Regions from separate parts of the Bradyrhizobium sp. SZCCHNRI20481 genome, predicted to be linked through region 3. Evidence: predicted binding sites of a transcription regulator. Region 3 holds the regulator's gene; each other region holds the start of a gene.
What was found. Region 3 encodes LexA, which represses DNA repair genes until DNA is damaged. Its sites were predicted from a motif close to TGTTCNNNNTGTGTTCNG; they were not measured.
Positions count from the first base shown of each region.

Region 1: QX132_RS28275 (DNA recombination protein RmuC) is a predicted target of LexA. The motif match lies at 2,320-2,337, and genes of this name have one in related genera.
Region 2: QX132_RS11085 (helicase-related protein) is a predicted target of LexA. The motif match lies at 3,275-3,292, and genes of this name have one in related genera.

Region 1 covers NZ_JAUEUE010000020.1:39,019-45,128, reverse strand. The annotation lists gene QX132_RS28280 (AmpG family muropeptide MFS transporter) at 1-940, opposite strand, end outside; gene QX132_RS28275 (DNA recombination protein RmuC) at 1,057-2,289, opposite strand; gene def (peptide deformylase) at 2,459-2,986, shown strand; gene fmt (methionyl-tRNA formyltransferase) at 3,128-4,063, shown strand; gene truA (tRNA pseudouridine(38-40) synthase TruA) at 4,181-4,918, shown strand; gene QX132_RS28255 (HAMP domain-containing methyl-accepting chemotaxis protein) at 5,073-6,110, shown strand, end outside.
Region 2 covers NZ_JAUEUE010000006.1:57,303-63,412, reverse strand. The annotation lists gene QX132_RS11100 (DUF2235 domain-containing protein) at 1-912, opposite strand, end outside; gene rpmB (50S ribosomal protein L28) at 1,254-1,562, opposite strand; gene QX132_RS11090 (DUF3108 domain-containing protein) at 2,204-2,983, shown strand; gene QX132_RS11085 (helicase-related protein) at 3,433-6,110, shown strand, end outside.
Region 3 covers NZ_JAUEUE010000002.1:132,283-138,392, forward strand. The annotation lists gene QX132_RS03110 (glutamine--tRNA ligase/YqeY domain fusion protein) at 1-79, shown strand, start outside; gene QX132_RS03115 (hypothetical protein) at 101-313, opposite strand; gene QX132_RS03120 (ComEC/Rec2 family competence protein) at 453-2,744, shown strand; gene QX132_RS03125 (hypothetical protein) at 2,699-2,995, opposite strand; gene QX132_RS03130 (hypothetical protein) at 3,141-3,581, opposite strand; gene lexA (transcriptional repressor LexA) at 3,841-4,539, opposite strand; gene glp (gephyrin-like molybdotransferase Glp) at 4,747-5,958, opposite strand.

The sequences.
Region 1 (6,110 bases), on a different contig from region 3:
CGGCGAGACCCACGCCTTTCACGATCGCGGCGTAGTCGACCTTGCTGAAGCCGAGATCGATCACGAACGGCGCGGTCATCGTGCCGGAGAAGGCATCGGTGAACTTGAACAGCACGACGAAGGCGAGCGCCGTGAGCGCATCCCGCCGGCCGAGGAACTCGACGAAGGCCCCGGCAGCCGCATGCATCACGCGGGTGAGCGCGGTGTCGGCGCCCATCGCGGCCTCCGCCTGCTGCGACTGAGCCGGCTCAGTCGCCGCGAGGGCCGTGATCGTGCCGATCAGCACCAGTCCGGCCATCGCGACATAGCCCCACATCCAGGACGATGGCCGCGACAATCCGCTGGTTTCGAACGCACTGACCACCACCAGCGCGCCGGCAGTCGAGACCAGCATGCCGATGCGATAGGCGGCGACATACGCCGCCATGCCCGCGGCCTGCTCGCTCTCCGGCAGGCTCTCGACGCGGAAGGCATCGACCACGATGTCCTGGGTCGCCGACATCGCGGCGACCAGCAGCGCGGCCAGCGCCACCATGAACGGCGCATGTGCCGGATCGGTGAGCGCCAGCAGCAGGATGGCGCCGATCAAGAGCAGCTGTGCGAACACCAGCCAGCCGCGCCGCCGTCCGAACGCGCGCGTGAGCAGCGGCACGTGCAGCGCGTCCACCAGCGGCGCCCAGAGGAATTTCAGCGTGTACGGCGTCCCGACGAGGGCGAACAGCCCGATCGTGCCGAGATCGACGCCGAGCTCACGCATCCAGATCTGAAGCGTCGAGCCGGACAACGCCAGCGGCAGTCCCGACGAGAAGCCGAGGAACAGCACCACGAGCACGCGCGGCTGCAGGTAGACGGCCATGCTCTCGCGCCAGGTGGGGGCGGGTTTGGCGGCGGACTCTGCGGCGGTCGCGGTGATCTCGGAAGCGGTGTCGGGTGCGGTCATGACCGGGTGGTAACAGATTTCGACAGCACCACAAACACAGCCGTCATCGCCCGGTTTGACCGGGCGATGACAATCTTGTCTGGATTGCCCTCTCATGCAACAGACGCAGCCAACGATCACTCTCCGGCCTGCATGCGCCCCGTTAGAGGAAACAGGTCCGGCGTCGTGCCCGCAGCCGGCGCGATGCGTGGTGAGTCCACCGGCGCATCCTGCTTGCTGAAATCGAGCTCCTCGATGCGGGCGGCGCGCTTCTCGATCTTGTCGGCGGAAATGAGGATCTGGCGGATGTCCTCGCCGACATCGCCGAAATGCTTCTGCAGTTTGAGCACGCGCTCGCGCAGGCGGCCGAGATCGTCGCCGAGGTTGATCACCTCGTTACGGATCTGGTCGGCGGCGTCGCGGATGCGCGCATCCTTCATGATCTGCTGCATGACCTGGATCGCCAACATCAGGAGCGACGGCGACACCAGCACGACGCGGGCACGATAGGCTTTCTGGATCACGTCGTCGAAGCCGTCATGGATCTCGGCATAGACCGATTCCGACGGCACGAACATCAGCGCCGTGTCCTGCGTCTCGCCGACCACAAGGTACTTCTCGGCAATGTCATTGACGTGGCGGAGCACGTCGGTGCGCAGCCGCTGCGCCGCGGCGCGCTTCTCCTCCTCGGTCACGGCGTCGTGCAGCGCGGTCACGGCTTCCAGCGGAAACTTGGCGTCGATGCACAGCGGTCGCGAATCGGGCAGGAACACGACGCAGTCGGGCCGCTTGCCGCTGGCGAGCGTGTGCTGAAACGCGTAGCTGCCCTTCGGAAGCCCGTCCTGGACGATCGCCTCCATGCGCGCCTGGCCGAAGGCGCCGCGCGACTGTTTGTTGGCGAGGACGTCGCGCAAGGTCGTCACTTGCGTCGTCAGCTCGCTGAGATCACGATGGGCGTTGTCGATGATGCCGAGGCGCTCGTGCAGCACGCGCAGACTATCCATTGTGTGGCGCGTACTCTGCTCCATCGACTGTCCGACGCGGTGGGTGACCGCATCGAGCCGTTCGTTCACGCTGCGGGCCAGGTCCACCTGACGGCCGGCGAGCAACTGGGCCATCGCGTCGACCCGGCCGGAGGCCTCGCTCTGGACGCGGATCATCTCGCCGAACCGTTGTTCGATCTCGTCAGCCCGCATCGCCTGCTGGGCGGCGAGCTCCGCGCCGCGCCGTCCGGAGCGGGCCACGGCGGCCGCGATGATCACGAGCAGCAGCAGCACCAGTACGCCGAATCCGATCAGCGCATCGCTCGCCCTGATGGGCAGGTCGCCGATGATGACGACGACAGGATTGAGGGATTGGCTGACGGTCATCACCCCCGTCTATCCGATTCGCGCAAGCTCGCGAACGAAGAGAGAACAATTATGGTTAAGGGCACGTTAAGAATCATGGTTAACGAAACGTTGAAATTCATGGTTAGTTAAGTCTTAACCGCGAGCCATCACATTGACCGCGCCGGTTCCGCGGCTTAAATCGCGCGCCATGTCCCTAAGAGAAATCATCATCCTGCCGGACCGGCAGTTGCGGCTGGTGTCCAAGCCGGTCGAGAAGGTCACGCTGGAGATCCGGCAGCTGGTCGACGACATGTTCCAGACCATGTACGACGCGCCGGGCATCGGGCTCGCAGCGATCCAGGTCGCGCAGCCGCTGCGCGTCATCACCATGGATCTGGCCAAGCCCGATGCCAACGGGGAGGGCAAGCGCGAGCCGCGCGTCTTCATCAATCCCGAGATCATCGCCAAGTCGGACGAGCTGTCGGTCTACGAGGAAGGCTGCCTGTCGATCCCAGAATATTACGAGGAGGTCGAGCGGCCGGCACGCGTTCGCGTGCGCTTCACCGATCTCGACGGGGTGGTCCGCGAGGAGGATGCCGAGGGGCTCTACGCCACCTGCATCCAGCATGAGATCGATCATCTCAACGGCGTGCTGTTCATCGACTATCTGTCGAAGCTGAAGCGCGACCGCGTGATGAAGAAGTTCACCAAGGCCGCCAAGCGCGCCAGCGAGTAACGATCAACTCTCTCCTCCGTCATGCCCGGGCTTGACCCGGGCATCCACGTCTCGCCGCGCGTTACAGGCAGCTCGACGTGGATGGCCGGGACAAGCCCGGCCATGACGCGGAGGATTCGGCAATGCAGGATCTTCCACCAGATGCCGCTTCGCCTGATCTTCATGGGCACGCCGGATTTCGCCGTGCCGACCCTGCTCGAACTCGCCGGCCACGGCCACGAGATCGCGGCGGTCTATACGCGCGCGCCGAAACCCGGCGGCCGCCGCGGCCTCGCGCTGCAGCCGACGCCGGTCGAGACCGAGGCGCGCCGGCTCGGCATTGCCGTGTTCACGCCGAAGACGCTGAAGACCGAGGAGGCCTTGGCCGAGTTTCAGGCTCATCAGGCCGATGCGGCCGTGGTCGTCGCCTACGGCATGATCCTTCCCCAAGCCATTCTCGATGCGCCCAAGCTCGGCTGCTACAATCTCCACGCTTCCCTGCTGCCGCGCTGGCGCGGTGCCGCGCCGATCAACCGCGCGATCATGGCGGGTGATGCCGAGTCCGGCGTCATGGTGATGAAGATGGATGTCGGGCTCGACACCGGCGATGTCGCGATGGCCGAGCGCCTTGCGATCACCGACGCGATGACGGCGTCCGATCTGCACGACCGCCTGTCGCGGATCGGCGCCGATCTCATGGTGCGCGCGATGGCGGCGCTAGAGCGCGGCGGGCTGACGCTGACGAAGCAGGCAGAGGAAGGCGTCACCTACGCCGCCAAGATCGAGAAGGCCGAGGCGCGGATCGACTGGACGAAGCCGGCCCACGCGGTGCTGCGGCACATCCACGGCCTGTCGCCATTTCCTGGCGCCTGGAGTGAGTTCACGCTTGATGGCGAAGCGGTCCGCTTGAAGATCCTGCGCTGCGCGCTTGCCGGCGGCGGGGGCGAGCCGGGCGCCGTTCTTGACGAGCAGCTCACCATCGCCTGCGCCGACGGCGCCATCCGCGTCACCGAGCTACAGCGCGCCGGCAAGGGTCCCATGAAGGCCGCGGATTTCCTGCGCGGCACCCGTATCGCGCCGGGCCTGCGCTTCGGCTGACCACCTCATCTCGTCATGCGCGGGCTTGACCCGCGCATCCATCTCAAGAACAAGCTTCGTCCAGGGATGGATTGCCGGGTCGAGCCCGGCAATGACGGCAAAACTCGATCGGGTCAGATGCCCCGCTACAAGCTCACCATCGAATATGACGGCGCGCCGTACTGCGGCTGGCAACTGCAGGCGACCTTGCCGTCGGTGCAGGGCGCGCTCGAAGCGGCGGTGCAGGCGACCTGTGGCGTGCCGACCCGGGTGCATGGCTCGGGGCGCACCGATGCCGGCGTCCACGCCACCGGTCAGGTCGCGCATTGCGACGTTGAGAAAGAATTCCGGCCCGACAAATTGCGCGACGCGCTCAACGCGCATCTGCGGCCCAACCCGATCGCGGTGCTCGACGCCGAGTTCGTTCCCGACACCTTCGAAGCACGCTTCTCCGCCCGCAGGCGGCACTATCGCTATCGCATCGTCAACCGCCGCTCCAATCTCGCGCTCGAGGTCGGCCGCGTCTGGCGCGTGCCGCAGCGGCTCGACTCGGACGCGATGCACGCGGCAGCCCAGCGGCTGATCGGCAAGCATGATTTCACGACTTTCCGCAACACGGAATGTCAGGCAAAATCGCCGGAGAAGACGCTCGATCAGCTCGACGTCGTCAGGGACGGCGATGCGATCACCATCCTCACCTCCGCACGCTCCTATCTGCACAGCCAGGTGCGCTCGATGGTTGGCTCGCTGGTGTGGGTCGGGCAGGGCCGCTGGAGCGCCGATGATCTCGCCGCCGCGCTCGCCGCGCGCAATCGCGCCGCCTGTGGCGTCGTCGCCCCGCCGGAAGGCCTCTATCTCGTGAAGGTCGACTATTGAGATCGTTCTGCAGTGGAACCCGCGAATCGCTATTAGCTGCCAATGATTATCCTAATGAGTAGTCGTTTCGGGAGTAAGGGACAGGATTCATTAACTCCAAATTGAAGCCCTCGCTGCTATCCGGACCTCAGGCTGCTGTCCAGCGAGGTCGATCGTGCGCATTCGTCAAGTCTTCCTGCTCTCTTTGCTGCTCGGGGCCGTCATCGGCCTGCTCGCAACCATGTTGTTCGCCTGGCAGCAGCTGACCTCGCTGCAGGCCGCGAGGACGGCAGGCCGTGATACGCAGCTGCTGGCCGCCATGCTGCGGCTGCCTGAAAAGCTGAACCTCGAGCGCGCCATGGTCAATCCGCGGCTGGCATCGCCGAATCCGGCGACGGCCGATGAGCTGGCCGCGCTGCAGAAGATACTTCAAGGCTCTGACGACGCCTTCGCCAAGGCGCGCAGCCTGGCGCTGCTGAGTGAAGACACCGCCGCGCTGGACTCGATCCAACAGAAATTGCGTGCGACGCGCGGGGCCGCTCTCGATGCCGTCGCGCAGGCCAAGGCGGCGCGATCCGAAGCAATCGTCCGTGATTACGTGCCGCAGATGTTCACGATCCAGGAAACGACCGGCAGCCATGTCGACGTGATCGTGCGCCGGATCAATGCGGCCAATCCCGCGGTAGGCCAGGCGGCGCGTCTCGCGGTGATCGGCTGGGATTTGCGCGACTGGGCCGGTCGCGCCACGACGACGTTCGTTCGCATGATCGCGACCAAGCAGCCGATGGCGGGTGAACCGGCCGAGGCGCTCGCGACGTTCAAGGGACGCATCGAGCGCATCTGGACGACGGCCAAGCTCGCTGCCGCAGAGATCAACCAGAAGCCGATCTTCGCGGCCCTGACCGAGGTCGAGAATGGCTATTGGGCCCGCGGTGGCGAGTTCTATTCGTCGCAGGTGGTGCCGAACCGGGGCAAGGTGCTCGAGCTCGATCCCGACCAGTTCCTGCGGTCCGTATTCCCGATCCTCGATACGATCCTGCCGCTGCGGGATGCAGCCCTCGCCGAGGCGCTGAGCCAGAGCGAGGTCGCGATTGCCGAGTCGCAGACCCGTTTTGCCCTGGCGCTGGTCCTGTTGCTGGTCAACGTCGCGGCCGCCGCACTGGGGACGGTCTGGTTCAATGCCCGCGTGATCAAGCCGCTGTCGAATCTGACC
Region 2 (6,110 bases), on a different contig from region 3:
CCCCGCCTCGACCGCCTCGTCGATCATCCACAGCAGCGGATACTTCGAGACCGCCGACTGCGCCTCGGGATAACCGCCGCCGACGTCGCAATGTACGCCGGCGAACCACACCTGCTTGGCGTCCTGCGGTCCCGCATGCGCCTTGTTGAAGCGGTTCGGCGTGAAGGTCTGCGGCATGTTCCACGGCTTCAGCCGGAACATGCAGCGCCGTTCGTCGATCGCAGCGGCCTGCCGGAAAATCTTCACGCTCGGGTTCTCGATCGAGAAGGCGAGCTCCTCGAGGCTGGGGAGGGCGAGGAACCGGTCGGTGCGCGGCACGATGACGCTGGCCACCGTGTCCCACACGCCGACGAAATGGATCGTTGGCCAGCGTGTCGAGGTGATGCGCGCGAATTGCGCGGCCTGGTCGTCGCGGCTCTCGGGAATCGGCCCGTCGTCCTCGGTGCTCTCGACCTCGGTGGTGATGCCGCGTCCGGCCTTCGGATTGTCGGAGGAGTACTTCTTGTAGGCGATCACGCCCGAGCCGGCGAGATTGATCTGATCGGGCGAGATCAGCCCGACCTTGTGGATCAGTCCGGCAAGCACGCGCACGGTGTAGGCGCCGCGTGAGAAGCCGAACAGGAAGATGCGGTCGCCTTGCTGGTAATGCGTGGCGAGGAAGCAGTAGGCCCTGATGATGTTGTCGTCGAGGCCGTACCCGGTGGCGAGCCCCAGCACCATGTTGAAATTGGCCCTGAAGCGATGCCAGCTGTCCGGCTGTGTCAGGGTGCCGACGCCGGGATCGTAGAACACGGCCTGGAGTGGCGTCGTCTTGTCGGTCTTGCGCAGACAGCGATAGAGCTTGAGCACGTTCGAGATGTTTTCGCTGATCTCGTTGCCGGTGCCGTCGCAGCAGATGACAATATTCTTCATGACAAAGGAATGTCCGCGATAATGCTACCGCAACGAGTGTAGAGCATCGGGCTGGTGTTGGGGAGGTCGGTTCCTATGGCACTTCGTCTGGGTCGCTGTTGCGCGCCGCGCGACGGACATAGCGAAGTGATCGAATGGCGCCGCCGTACGAACGGATGGTCACTCGACGTGTCCGGTCGCCCCGCGCCGGCTGCCGTGTCCAGAGTTGTCGGCTGGTCACGGCATCCGCAAGCAAAACGGCCGGATCTCTCGATCCGGCCGTTTCGATATCTCGCTTCGCTCGAAGCCCCGCCTGTGACGCGTCCGGCTTCTGCATCAATCGTGGATTTCGGCTTGCTCTCTCAGCTCGCCTTGGCGACCGGGGCAGCGTCCGCCGCTTTCTTCTCGATGGCGCGCTTCAGCTCCAGCGCGCGCGGCGACAGCGCCGCAGCGTTAGCCTTGAGCAGATAGGCGTCGAGGCCGCCATTGTGGTCGACGCTCTTGAGCGCGTTGGTCGAGACGCGCAGGCGCACGTTGCGGCCGAGTACATCCGAGATGAAGGTCACGTTGCACAGGTTCGGCAGGAAGCGCCGCTTGGTCTTGATGTTGGAGTGGCTGACCTTGTGGCCAACCTGGGGGCCCTTGGCCGTCAGTTCACAGCGCCGCGACATGGCAGTAAATCCTCTCTCATCCCCGCACCCTTCCGTCCGCCTGTGTCGGCGGGCCGCGGGGGTCCAAAACTCGTCCAGCTCGTCTCTGGGAGATGCGGTCCTATAGGGGGGATGCGGCTTTTCGTCAAGGTTTTGAGGGATGGGGCCGGTGGCACCTTAGCCACGCGCCGAATCGCAGGGCTGCCTCGCTTCACGGCGGCGGTATTTGCGCCCGCGGCAGGGCGTCCGGCCATAGGCGTCCGCGTGGCCGTTTTTCTCTGAAAGACGTCGTACAATCAACATCATAGCCGATCGCCGGAGACCACATAAAGGGCGCATTCGGGCGTGATGAGTGGACGTTCGCGCGATGGCGCGTCAAACCGGCCCGTCGAGCCCGGCGGATTGCAGGGGCTCACGGGGAGTTGGGCCGCCCGATGCGGCTTCGCCGGAAGCGGAGCCGGACGTAAAGCGCTGGACAATCGGCCAGGATGTGACCGGTTCGCGTTGTTCAGGAGCGTTTTTGGCGTAAGTAACAGCAGTGGCGCGGCACAGGGGCCGGGGCCCGACAAGCGGATCGGCAGGACCATTTCGACGTGACCAACAGCACGGCCTTCTTCCGTTTCCGGCGCCTGGCGGTGGCCGGCTCCATCGCGGCGCTCCTGCTGCTGGCCCCCCACGGCGCCTGGGCACAGGCCCGGCTGGACGCCCAATATGAGGCTTCGCTGGCTGGCATCCCCGTCGGCAAGGGCACCTGGGCGGTCGAAATCGGGGATGATCAGTACGGCGCCGCAGCTCAGGGCGGCACCGCGGGCCTGCTCAAGAGCTTCTCCCAAGGATCGGGCACCGGGTCGGTGCAGGGGCGCGTCGTCAACGGCGCCCTGGTCGGGCAGAGCTACCAGGCCTCGACCACCACGGGAAAGAAGTCCGAGCAGATCCGCATCAATCTGCAGAACGGCACCGTGAAGGATTTCGCCATCGAGCCGACGCCGCCGGTCGATCCCGACCGCATCCCGGTAACGGATGCCCACAAGCGCGGCGTGCTCGATCCGATGACGGCCTCGCTGGTGCGGGTGCCGGGCAATGGCGAGCTGCTGTCGCCGGACTCGTGCCGCGGCGCTGCGCCCGTGTTCGACGGCCGCATGCGCTACGAGCTCAAGCTCGACTACAAGCGCATGGAGAACGTCAAGGCGGACAAAGGCTATCGTGGCCCGGCGCTGGTCTGCGCGGTCTACTTCACGCCGGTTGCGGGTTACATCCCGGACCGGCCGGTGATCAAATATCTCGCCCAGGCCCGCAACATGGAGATATTCTTCGTGCCGCTCGCGGGCACGCGCATCCTGGTGCCGTTCCGGGTCGTGATTCCGACCTCTTTCGGCAAGGCGATGCTCGAGGCGACCTCCTTCATCACCCAGGCTTCGCCGCACGTCGCGAAAACGCAGTAGCGCGCGGCGGAATCCTCGTTGTCCGGCCGGCGCCGTCATTGCGAGGCCGTCCGGAAAGCCAGCATGTGTGATCCGGCGCGCGGCCTGAACGACGGCTCGCGTGAATCCGTTTGACTCTTCGCCGATTCTGATTCGACTCGGGCGTGCTCGAAAACAGCGCCAGTTCCCTCGCGAAAGCGTTGCTTGTCGAGACCGTGAAAACTTGATCTAGTGCTGCCTTGATCGCGTGGCGCGAGATGTTGCGGTGAACGAAGCCGGAAAGGCGCTGGAGTCAGCGATTCGGGCGTGATTCGTTCTCAAGGCGTTCCGAAGCTTAAGCTGCGTCCCTATATGCGTAGCAATGTGACACAGGTGTGAGGATCGCAGCCTCTCAGAACGACGATAATTCCAGCATCCATCGCGCCTGACCCGCGCGCCTGCAACGCCGGCCTCGAGACCCAATTTAACGAATGGCTTTTTCGTCTTCTTCGGCAGCCTCGCCTTTCGAGCGCGCGTCCGACCGTGCTCCCGGAAGCGGCGTCACCGCCGTGCTCGGCCCCACCAACACCGGCAAGACGCATCTGGCGATCGAGCGCATGCTCGCGCATTCCTCCGGCATCATCGGACTGCCGCTGCGGCTGCTCGCGCGCGAGGTCTACAACAAGATCGCCGATCGCGTCGGCAGCGAGGCCGTTGCGCTGATCACCGGCGAGGAGAAGATCAAGCCGAAGAACCCGCGCTACTGGGTGTCGACCGTCGAGGCGATGCCCAGGGATCTCGACGTGTCGTTCCTCGCGGTCGACGAGATCCAGATCGCCGCCGATCTCGAGCGCGGCCACGTCTTCACCGACCGCATCCTCAACCGGCGGGGCCGCGACGAGACGCTGCTGCTCGGGGCTGCGACGATGCGCCCCATCATCGAGCGGCTGCTGCCGGGCGTATCGACCGTGACGCGGCCGCGGCTGTCGCAGCTCGAATTCGCCGGCGACCGCAAGATCACGCGACAGCCGCGCCGGACTGCCATCGTGGCCTTCTCGGCCGACGAGGTCTACGCCATCGCCGAGCTGATCCGCCGCCAGCATGGCGGCGCCGCTGTGGTCCTGGGATCGCTGTCGCCGCGAACCCGCAACGCACAGGTGGCGATGTTCCAGAACGGCGACGTCGACTATCTCGTCGCCACCGACGCGATCGGCATGGGGCTCAACCTCGACGTCGACCACGTCGCCTTTGCGTCCGACCGCAAATATGACGGCTATCAGTTCCGCCGGCTCACGCCGTCGGAGTTTGCCCAGATCGCGGGCCGTGCCGGACGGGCGACGCGCAACGGCACGTTCGGCACCACCGGGCGTTGTGCGCCGTTCGAGCCCGAGCTGGTCAATGCGCTCCAGAACCACACCTTCGATACCGTGAAGGTGCTGCAATGGCGGAACTCCAGGCTTGATTTCGCGTCCTTGAGCGCGCTTCAGGTCTCATTGGCGATCGCGCCGGGGCATGAGGCGCTGACGCGCGCGCCGATCGCGGAGGATCTGCGCGTGCTCGATCATGCCGCGCGCGACGCCGAGGTGCGCGACATGGCGCATGGCGCGGCCGCGGTCGAGCGTCTCTGGGAGACCTGCCAGATCCCCGATTATCGCAGGCTGTCGCCGGCCGCCCATGCGGAGCTGGTGACCACCGTGTTCGGCTTCCTGATGCAGAAGGGGCGTATTCCGGACGCCTGGTACGCCGCACAGGTCGATCAGGCCGACCGCGTCGATGGGGACATCGACACGCTGTCGGGGCGGATTGCACAGATTCGTACCTGGACCTTCGTGGCCAACCGGCCAGACTGGCTGCGCGACCCTGATTATTGGCAGGGGATTACCCGCGAGCTCGAAAATAAATTGTCAGACGCCCTTCATGAACGGCTCACGGAGCGTTTCGTTGATCGTCGTACCAGTGTATTGATGCGGCGCCTGCGGGAGAACAGTGTTTTGAATACGGAAATCGGCAAGACCGGCGAAGTGATCGTTGAAGGGCACGCGATCGGCCGTCTGGATGGATTCACCTTCGCGCCCGACGCCGCCGAAGCCGGCTCGGAGGCCAAGGCCTTGCAGGCTGCTGCCCAGAAGGCGCTGGCCGGCGAGATCGAGGCGCGCGCCGAGAAGCTGTCCAGCGCGCCCGACGAGCACATCGTGCTCACCGCCGACGGCACGGTGCGCTGGACCGGCGACGCGGTCGCGAAGCTGGTCGCGGCCGACGACGCGCTGCATCCGCGCCTGCGCATCATCGCCGACGAGCGGCTGACGGGTGCTGCGCGCGACAAGGTGCAGGCGCGGCTCGATCTCTGGCTGAAGACGCATATCGAGAAGCTGCTCGGCCCGCTGTTCGAATTGTCCAAGGCCGAGGACATCACCGGTATCGGCCGCGGCATCGCGTTCCAACTGGTGGAGGCGCTCGGCGTCATCGAGCGCGCCAAGATCGCGGCCGAGATGAAGGATCTCGACCAGCCGTCGCGCGCCACGTTGCGCAAATATGGCGTGCGCTTCGGCGCCTATCACATCTACGTCCCGGCGCTGCTCAAGCCGGCGGCGCGCGCGCTCGCTGCGCTGCTGTGGGCCGAGAAGCAGGGCAATGTCGACATGTCCGCGCTGACCGGCGCGCAGCATCTGGCGAGCTCGGGCCGGACCTCGTTCCCGGTCGACAAGGCGCTGCCGCGCGATGCCTATCGCGTGCTCGGCTACAAGCAGGCGGGCGAGCGCGCGGTGCGCGTCGACATCCTGGAGCGGCTGGCCGACCTGATTCGTCCCGCCCTGGCCTGGCGCGACAATGCACCGGGCGAAAAGCCCGCCGGCGCCTTCGACGGCCGCGGCTTCGTAGTGACGCAGGCGATGACCTCGCTCACCGGTTCGGCCGGCGAGGACTTCGCCTCGATCCTGCGCGCGCTTGGCTATCGCATGGAGAAGCGTCCGCCCCTGCCGCCCAAGCCGGCTGAGAAGCCCGTCGAGGCTGCTGCTGCCGAGGCCGCTGCTGTGGAGACCGCCCCGGCTGAGCCGGCAGAAGCGCAGGCCGTGCCGGGCGAGGACCTCGCGCTTGTCGCCGGCGAGCCGGCCGACGAGCAGGTTCCTACCGTCGCGGAGGCCGCCGTCGCTCCGGTGACCGAGCAGACCGT
Region 3 (6,110 bases):
TTCGACGCCCGACAAGCTCGTGTTCAACCGCACCATCGGCCTGCGCGACACCTTTGCAAAGGAGGTCGCGAAGGGATGAGATGGGGACCGCAGCCGCAGCTCAATTGATCGCTGCGAGGCCGGCCTCGGTCAGCGTTGGCACGCCATCGCTGACCTCGACCAGGCCGCGCTCCGCGAGGAGCGAGAGATCATCGTCGGCGACGGGGGAGAGCGTGAGCCGGTGGGCCTTGATGTCCCGCAACGTCCAGCGCAGGTGGATCGCCGTGTCGAGCGCGAGGTCGGCAAAGGGATCGTCATTGTCATGGTGGTCCATACCCGCATAAGCCGGTGCGGTGCAGAAAGTTCCAATGACGTTCCCGGCACCGGGATTGGATTCTCGTTCCGTTCCGCTAGTCGGATTCCCCGTCGTTTCGCTAGCCTCCATGCCCGTAAAGTAACGGGTGGTGTGGGCAATGGCGGAGCCGGTCAGGCCGCCGGGAGGGCGTCGCGGGATCGCGGGCGCGATGGCCGATGTCTGGCCGCCGCGCGGCGCGCTGGCCGGCGGCTGGCCCGCGATCGGGTCCGGCGCGTCGTCGGCATTCGCCGCCCGCCTGAAGAACTGGGCGGTCGAGGAGGCCGGGGCAGGCCGGCTGCTGCCCTGGGTGCCGGTGGCGTTCGGGGCCGGCATCGCGCTGTACTTCACCGCCGATCACGAGCCGGTGCTCTGGATCGCCGCCACCACCGCGGCGCTGCTCTGCATCGTCGCCATCATGATGCGGCGGCATCGGATGTTTCCGGTTGCCGTGATGATCGCAGCTGCAGCGTGCGGCTTTGCCGCGGCGACCATCAAGACCGCGCGTGTCGCTCATCCAGTGCTGGCGCGGCCGTTGTATTCGGTGGCGCTGTCCGGCTTCGTCGAGGCGCGCGACATTCGCGAGCGCAGCGATCGGATCGTGCTGCGCGTCGCCGCGATGGAGAGCCAGCGCAGCAGCATCAGCCTCGCGCGCGTGCGGCTCGCGGTGCGTAAGGGCACGGCGCCCGAGGTCGGCAGCTTCGTGCAGCTCAAGGCGCGGCTGCTGCCGCCGATGGCCCCGGTGCGGCCGGGATCCTACGACTTCGCGCGCGACATGTTCTTCCAGGGCATCGGCGCCTCCGGCTTCGTGATGGGCGCGATCACGACGGCGACGCCGCCGCAGGCCGCCGGCTTCGGCCTGGGCTATGCGGCGGCCATGCAGGGCCTGCGCGATGCGATCGACGCACGCATCCGCGCCCGTCTGACGGGCGATGAGCGCGCCATCGCCACCGCGCTGCTGACCGGCCGGCGCGACGCCATCACGCCCGATGTCAACGATGCGATGTTCGTCTCCGGCCTCGGCCACGTGCTGTCGATCTCAGGCTATCACATGGCCGTCGTCGCCGGCGTCGTGTTCTTCGCCGTGCGCGCGCTGCTTGCGCTGATCCCCGGCCTCACTATCAGCCATCCGATCAAGAAATGGGCGGCCGCGGCGGCGCTGGTCGCGGCGGCGTTCTACCTGCTGCTGTCGGGCGCGGAGGTCGCGACGCAGAGATCGTTCTTCATGACGGCCGTGGTGCTGATCGCGGTCATGGTCGATCGCCGCGCCGTCACCTTCCGCACGCTCGCGGTCGCGGCGATGATCGTGCTGATCGCGGCACCCGAAGCGCTGGTGCATCCGAGCTTCCAGATGTCGTTCGCGGCGACGCTCGGCCTGGTCGCGCTGGTGCAGTTCGGCCTGCCCAAACTGTTTGCGACGCCGGACAGCTCCCCGGCGCAGCGCATCGCGCTGTGGGGCGGCCGCGAGCTTGCGATGCTGCTGCTGGCCTCGCTGATCGCGGGGCTTGCGACCACGCCCTATGCCGCGTTCCACTTCCATCGCGTCACGCCCTATGGCGTGCTCGCCAATCTCGCGGCGATGCCGGTGGTTTCGGTGCTGGTGATGCCCGCCGGACTGCTCGGCCTGCTGGCGGCGCCGTTCGGGCTCGACGGTCCCTGGTGGACGCTGATGGGCCTCGGCATCGACTGGATGATCGCGGTGACGCGCTGGGTGGCGGCGCTGCCCGGCGCGGTCGGGCGCATCCCGGGCTTCGGCATCGGTCCGCTGATCCTGGCCAGCCTCGGCGTCATCCTGATCGGCCTGCTGCGCACACCGCTGCGCTGGTCGGGCGCCGTCGGGCTCGTGGTGGCCACCGCGTGGGCCGCCACGACGCCGCTGCCCGACGTCCTGATCGCCGGCGACGGGCGCACGGTGGCGGTGCGCGGCCGTGACGGACGCCTGCATGTGATGCGCACCGGCAAGGACGTGTTCGCCACCAAGGAGTGGCTCGCGGCCGACGCCGATGCCCGGCTGCCGGCGGATTCATCGCTCGCCGATGGCGTCTCCTGCGACGAGGCGGGCTGCGTGGTCGCGATGGCCGACGGCCGATTCGCCGCCTTGACCCTGCGCGCCGAGGCGCTCGACGATGATTGCGCCCGTGCCGCGCTGATCGTCACCGCGCGCGCCGTGCCGTCATCCTGCGCGGCGGCCGTCATCGATCGCCAGCGCCTGCAGCAGCAGGGCGCCTTGATGCTGGTGCAGCGGGGCACCGGCTTCTCCGTCACGCCGGTGCGCGCTGGCGGCACCGATCGCCCGTGGTGGCCGGCGCCCGCCGAGGCCGGCGAGTTCGACACGACGCTGACGCCGCGTGCGCCGGTGTCGCGGCTTCAGGACGCGACGCCGCCGGAGACGGAGCAGGGCGAACAGGATTGAGCGCCGGACAGCTCGAACGTGCTGAGATGATACAACGTGCCGAGATGATACTCGGTGTCGTCGGGTCCATCGAACAGCGAGGGACCTTCGACCAGCGTGAACGCAGCGCCCGGATATCGTTGCCAGATGGCGATGTCATCAGCCGTGACCGTCAGCCATCCGAACGCAAGCATGTAGCGGTCGGGCTCGGTGATCCGGTCAGCCTTGTTCCAATCGATCTTGTTGACCGCGGCGGCAAGCTCCCCCGGCACACAATGCTGGCCGAGGGATGTCGTTCCTATTCGATGCGATGCCGGAGCGTGAGGGTCGCCCGAAAGGACCTTGCGCTTGCAGAAACCAAATCTCCCCCGGCCGAAAGCTCGCTCATGACCGAGAGAAATGCGGACGCGCAGGCGCTCAGGTGATGCTGATGCGGCGAATCGGTGTGGCCTGCGAAGCCGGAACGTCCTCCGCCACGCCCGGGCGGCGCTCGGCCGGCTGCTTGCTGACCGGCAATTGTAGCACGGTGACGCGCTGGCCCTCGCAGAGCTGGGTCACCAGCACGTGGCGGCCGTCGGCGAATTCGATCGCGTCGTGATGGCGATCGGGGATGTGCGTCTCGATGCTGTTGAACTTCGCGACGCGCTCGCGGATCGTCCGGGTCCAGAGCCAGCGGCTGTCGTAGCGGACGTCCTCGACAAATGCCAACTCGGTGCCGGGCAGCATGCAGACGGCGACGGTCGGCTCGCTCTCGAGGGCGAAGCCGCGGGTGGCGGTGCCGCGAAACGTCGTCGAGATCAACGTCTCGCCGACCTTGGCGGGACGGGACGCAACCGCATGGAGGCTGTAGTCACACATCGGATCGCTCCTCGTTGAGAGATAGCCGACCCACGCTCCCCCCGGACAGGCGCAGGCCTCTATCAGAGTGGACATCGATGGTGATGTTAGCGCGCGCTTCACGGCAATTCTGCGCTGATCTGCACCGCGTGCGCCCGCGGGCGATCACAAGCGTTTGAGCATGCCGCGCTGCACATCCTGAGGTGCATTCGCGTGTGACCAATTTCGATCGGCGGCGAAGCGCGTGCGCCCGTCGCCGATCGACCGATCGCGTCCGCGATCAGTACTTGCGATACAGCCCGACCAGCTTGCCTTGGATCTTCACCCGGTTCGGCGGCAGGATGCGGACCTCGTAGGCGGTGTTGGCCGGCTCCAGCGCGATCGATGCGCCGCGGCGGCGGAAGCGCTTCAACGTCGCTTCCTCGTCGTCGATGAGCGCTACCACGATGTCGCCGGTGTCGGCGGTCTCGTTGCGCTGGATCAGCGCCATGTCGCCGTCGAGGATGCCGGCATCGACCATGGAGTCGCCGCGCACCTCGAGCGCATAGTGATCGCCGTTGCCGAGCATGTCGGCAGGCACGCTGATGGTGTGGCTGCGCGTCTGTAGCGCCTCGATCGGGGTACCGGCGGCGATGCGGCCCATCACCGGCACCGCGACGGGGCGCTCGCCATCGTCCAGCGCGGGACTGCTGGTGCGCACCTTGCCGAGATTGCCCTCGATCACCGATGGGGTGAAGCCGCGGCGGTTGTTGGCGGCCTGTGACAGCTCGGGCAGCTTGATCACCTCGATCGCGCGGGCGCGGTTGGGCAGCCGGCGGATGAAGCCGCGCTCCTCGAGCGCCGTGATCAGGCGATGAATGCCGGACTTCGAGCGCAGATCGAGCGCATCCTTCATCTCGTCGAAGGACGGCGGCACGCCGGCTTCCTTGAGCCGCTCGTTGATGAACCGCAGAAGTTCGTACTGTTTGCGCGTCAGCATCTCGACCTGGTCCCCAGTTTGTTGTCGTCCGAGTCCAGGAGCTGCGCCTTGAGCACAAACCGGCTGAGAGCGCCTTGGAGTCGGACCATCATCGCGTCGCCCGCAACATACTAAAAACAAATCATGAACGGACACTATATGTTCGATGTGTGTTCCGCAATCCTTAAATTGTAGTGAACGGACCGGGCTTTGCCGGGGGGAAACGGCCTAGCTCGGCAGGCGCAGGATCTCGCACGGGCTGCCGGCGGCGGCCTTCGGCGCAAACGCCCGCCGGATCACCAGCGCCTGCGAGAGCGCGAGATTGCCGAGCAGCGACGAATCCTGCTGGGTCACCGGCGTTGCGATCAGGGTGCCGTCGGCGCGCTCCTCGAGCTGCGCCCGCAGATAGTCCTCGCGCGAATCGTTGGCCCCGAGTTCGCGGCCGAGCAGGGCGGTCTCGCGTGGCATGCGAGCTTCGTCGCGGCCGAGCAGCCGCCGAATCAGCGGCACCAGGAACAGGATGGCGCAGACATAGGACGACACCGGATTGCCGGGCAGTCCGATCACCCTCATGTCGCCGAGCCGTCCGTGCATCATCGGCTTGCCCGGCCGCATCGCGATCTTCCAGAACGCCATCTCGACGCCCTCGGCTTCGAGCGCCTGCTTGACGAGGTCGTGATCGCCGACCGAGGCGCCGCCGGTCGTGATCAGGATGTCGGCCTTGGCCTCGCGCGCCCGCCGGATCCCGGCGATCGTGGCCTCCATCGTATCCGCGGCGATGCCGAGATCGATCGGTGTCGCGCCCTCGCTGCGCACCAGCGCCCGCAGGGCGTAGCCGTTGGAATAGACGATCTGGCCCGGGCCGGGCGTCGAGCCAGGCATCACGAGCTCGTCGCCGGTGGCGAGCAGCGCCACCTTCGGCCGGCGCCGCACCGGCAGTGCCGGATGATTCATGCTGGCCGCCAGCGACAGGTCGCGGTCGCTGAGCCGGCGGCCCGCCTTCAGCAGCACCATGCCCTCATGAAAGTCGACGCCGGCGGGCCGGATGTGCCGGCCCTTGATCGCGGCCTCGGTGATCACGACGTGGCCATCTTCGGCGATCGTGTCCTCCTGGATCACCACCGCGTCGGCGCCCTCAGGGACAACGCCACCAGTGAAGATGCGCGCCGCCTCGCCGGGTCCGACCACGCGATCGAACGGCCGCCCCGCCGCGACCTCGCCGATCACCCTCAGCCGCACCTTGGCCTGGGCTGCGTCCGCCGCGCGCACGGCGTAGCCGTCCATCGCCGACATCGCCTCGGGCGGCTGCGTCCGCAGCGCCGCGAGGTCGCGGGCCAGGATGCGGTGATGGGCCTCGTCCAGCGTCACCAGCTCCTCGGCCAGCGGCTCGGCGCCGGCGAGCACGGCGGACAACGCATCAGACACCGGCATCAGGGCCATGAGAGTTCCTTCGGACGGAGACGGCAGATCGAATGAGTCGCCTTCTAACCGAACGCGCACGGCCCGGCCAAGGGCTCAGGCCGCTTCCTGCCTTCTGATCGTCTGATGTTGGCCGCGTCCGGGCCGCTGCCTCACGACCGCGCGAGAAACCC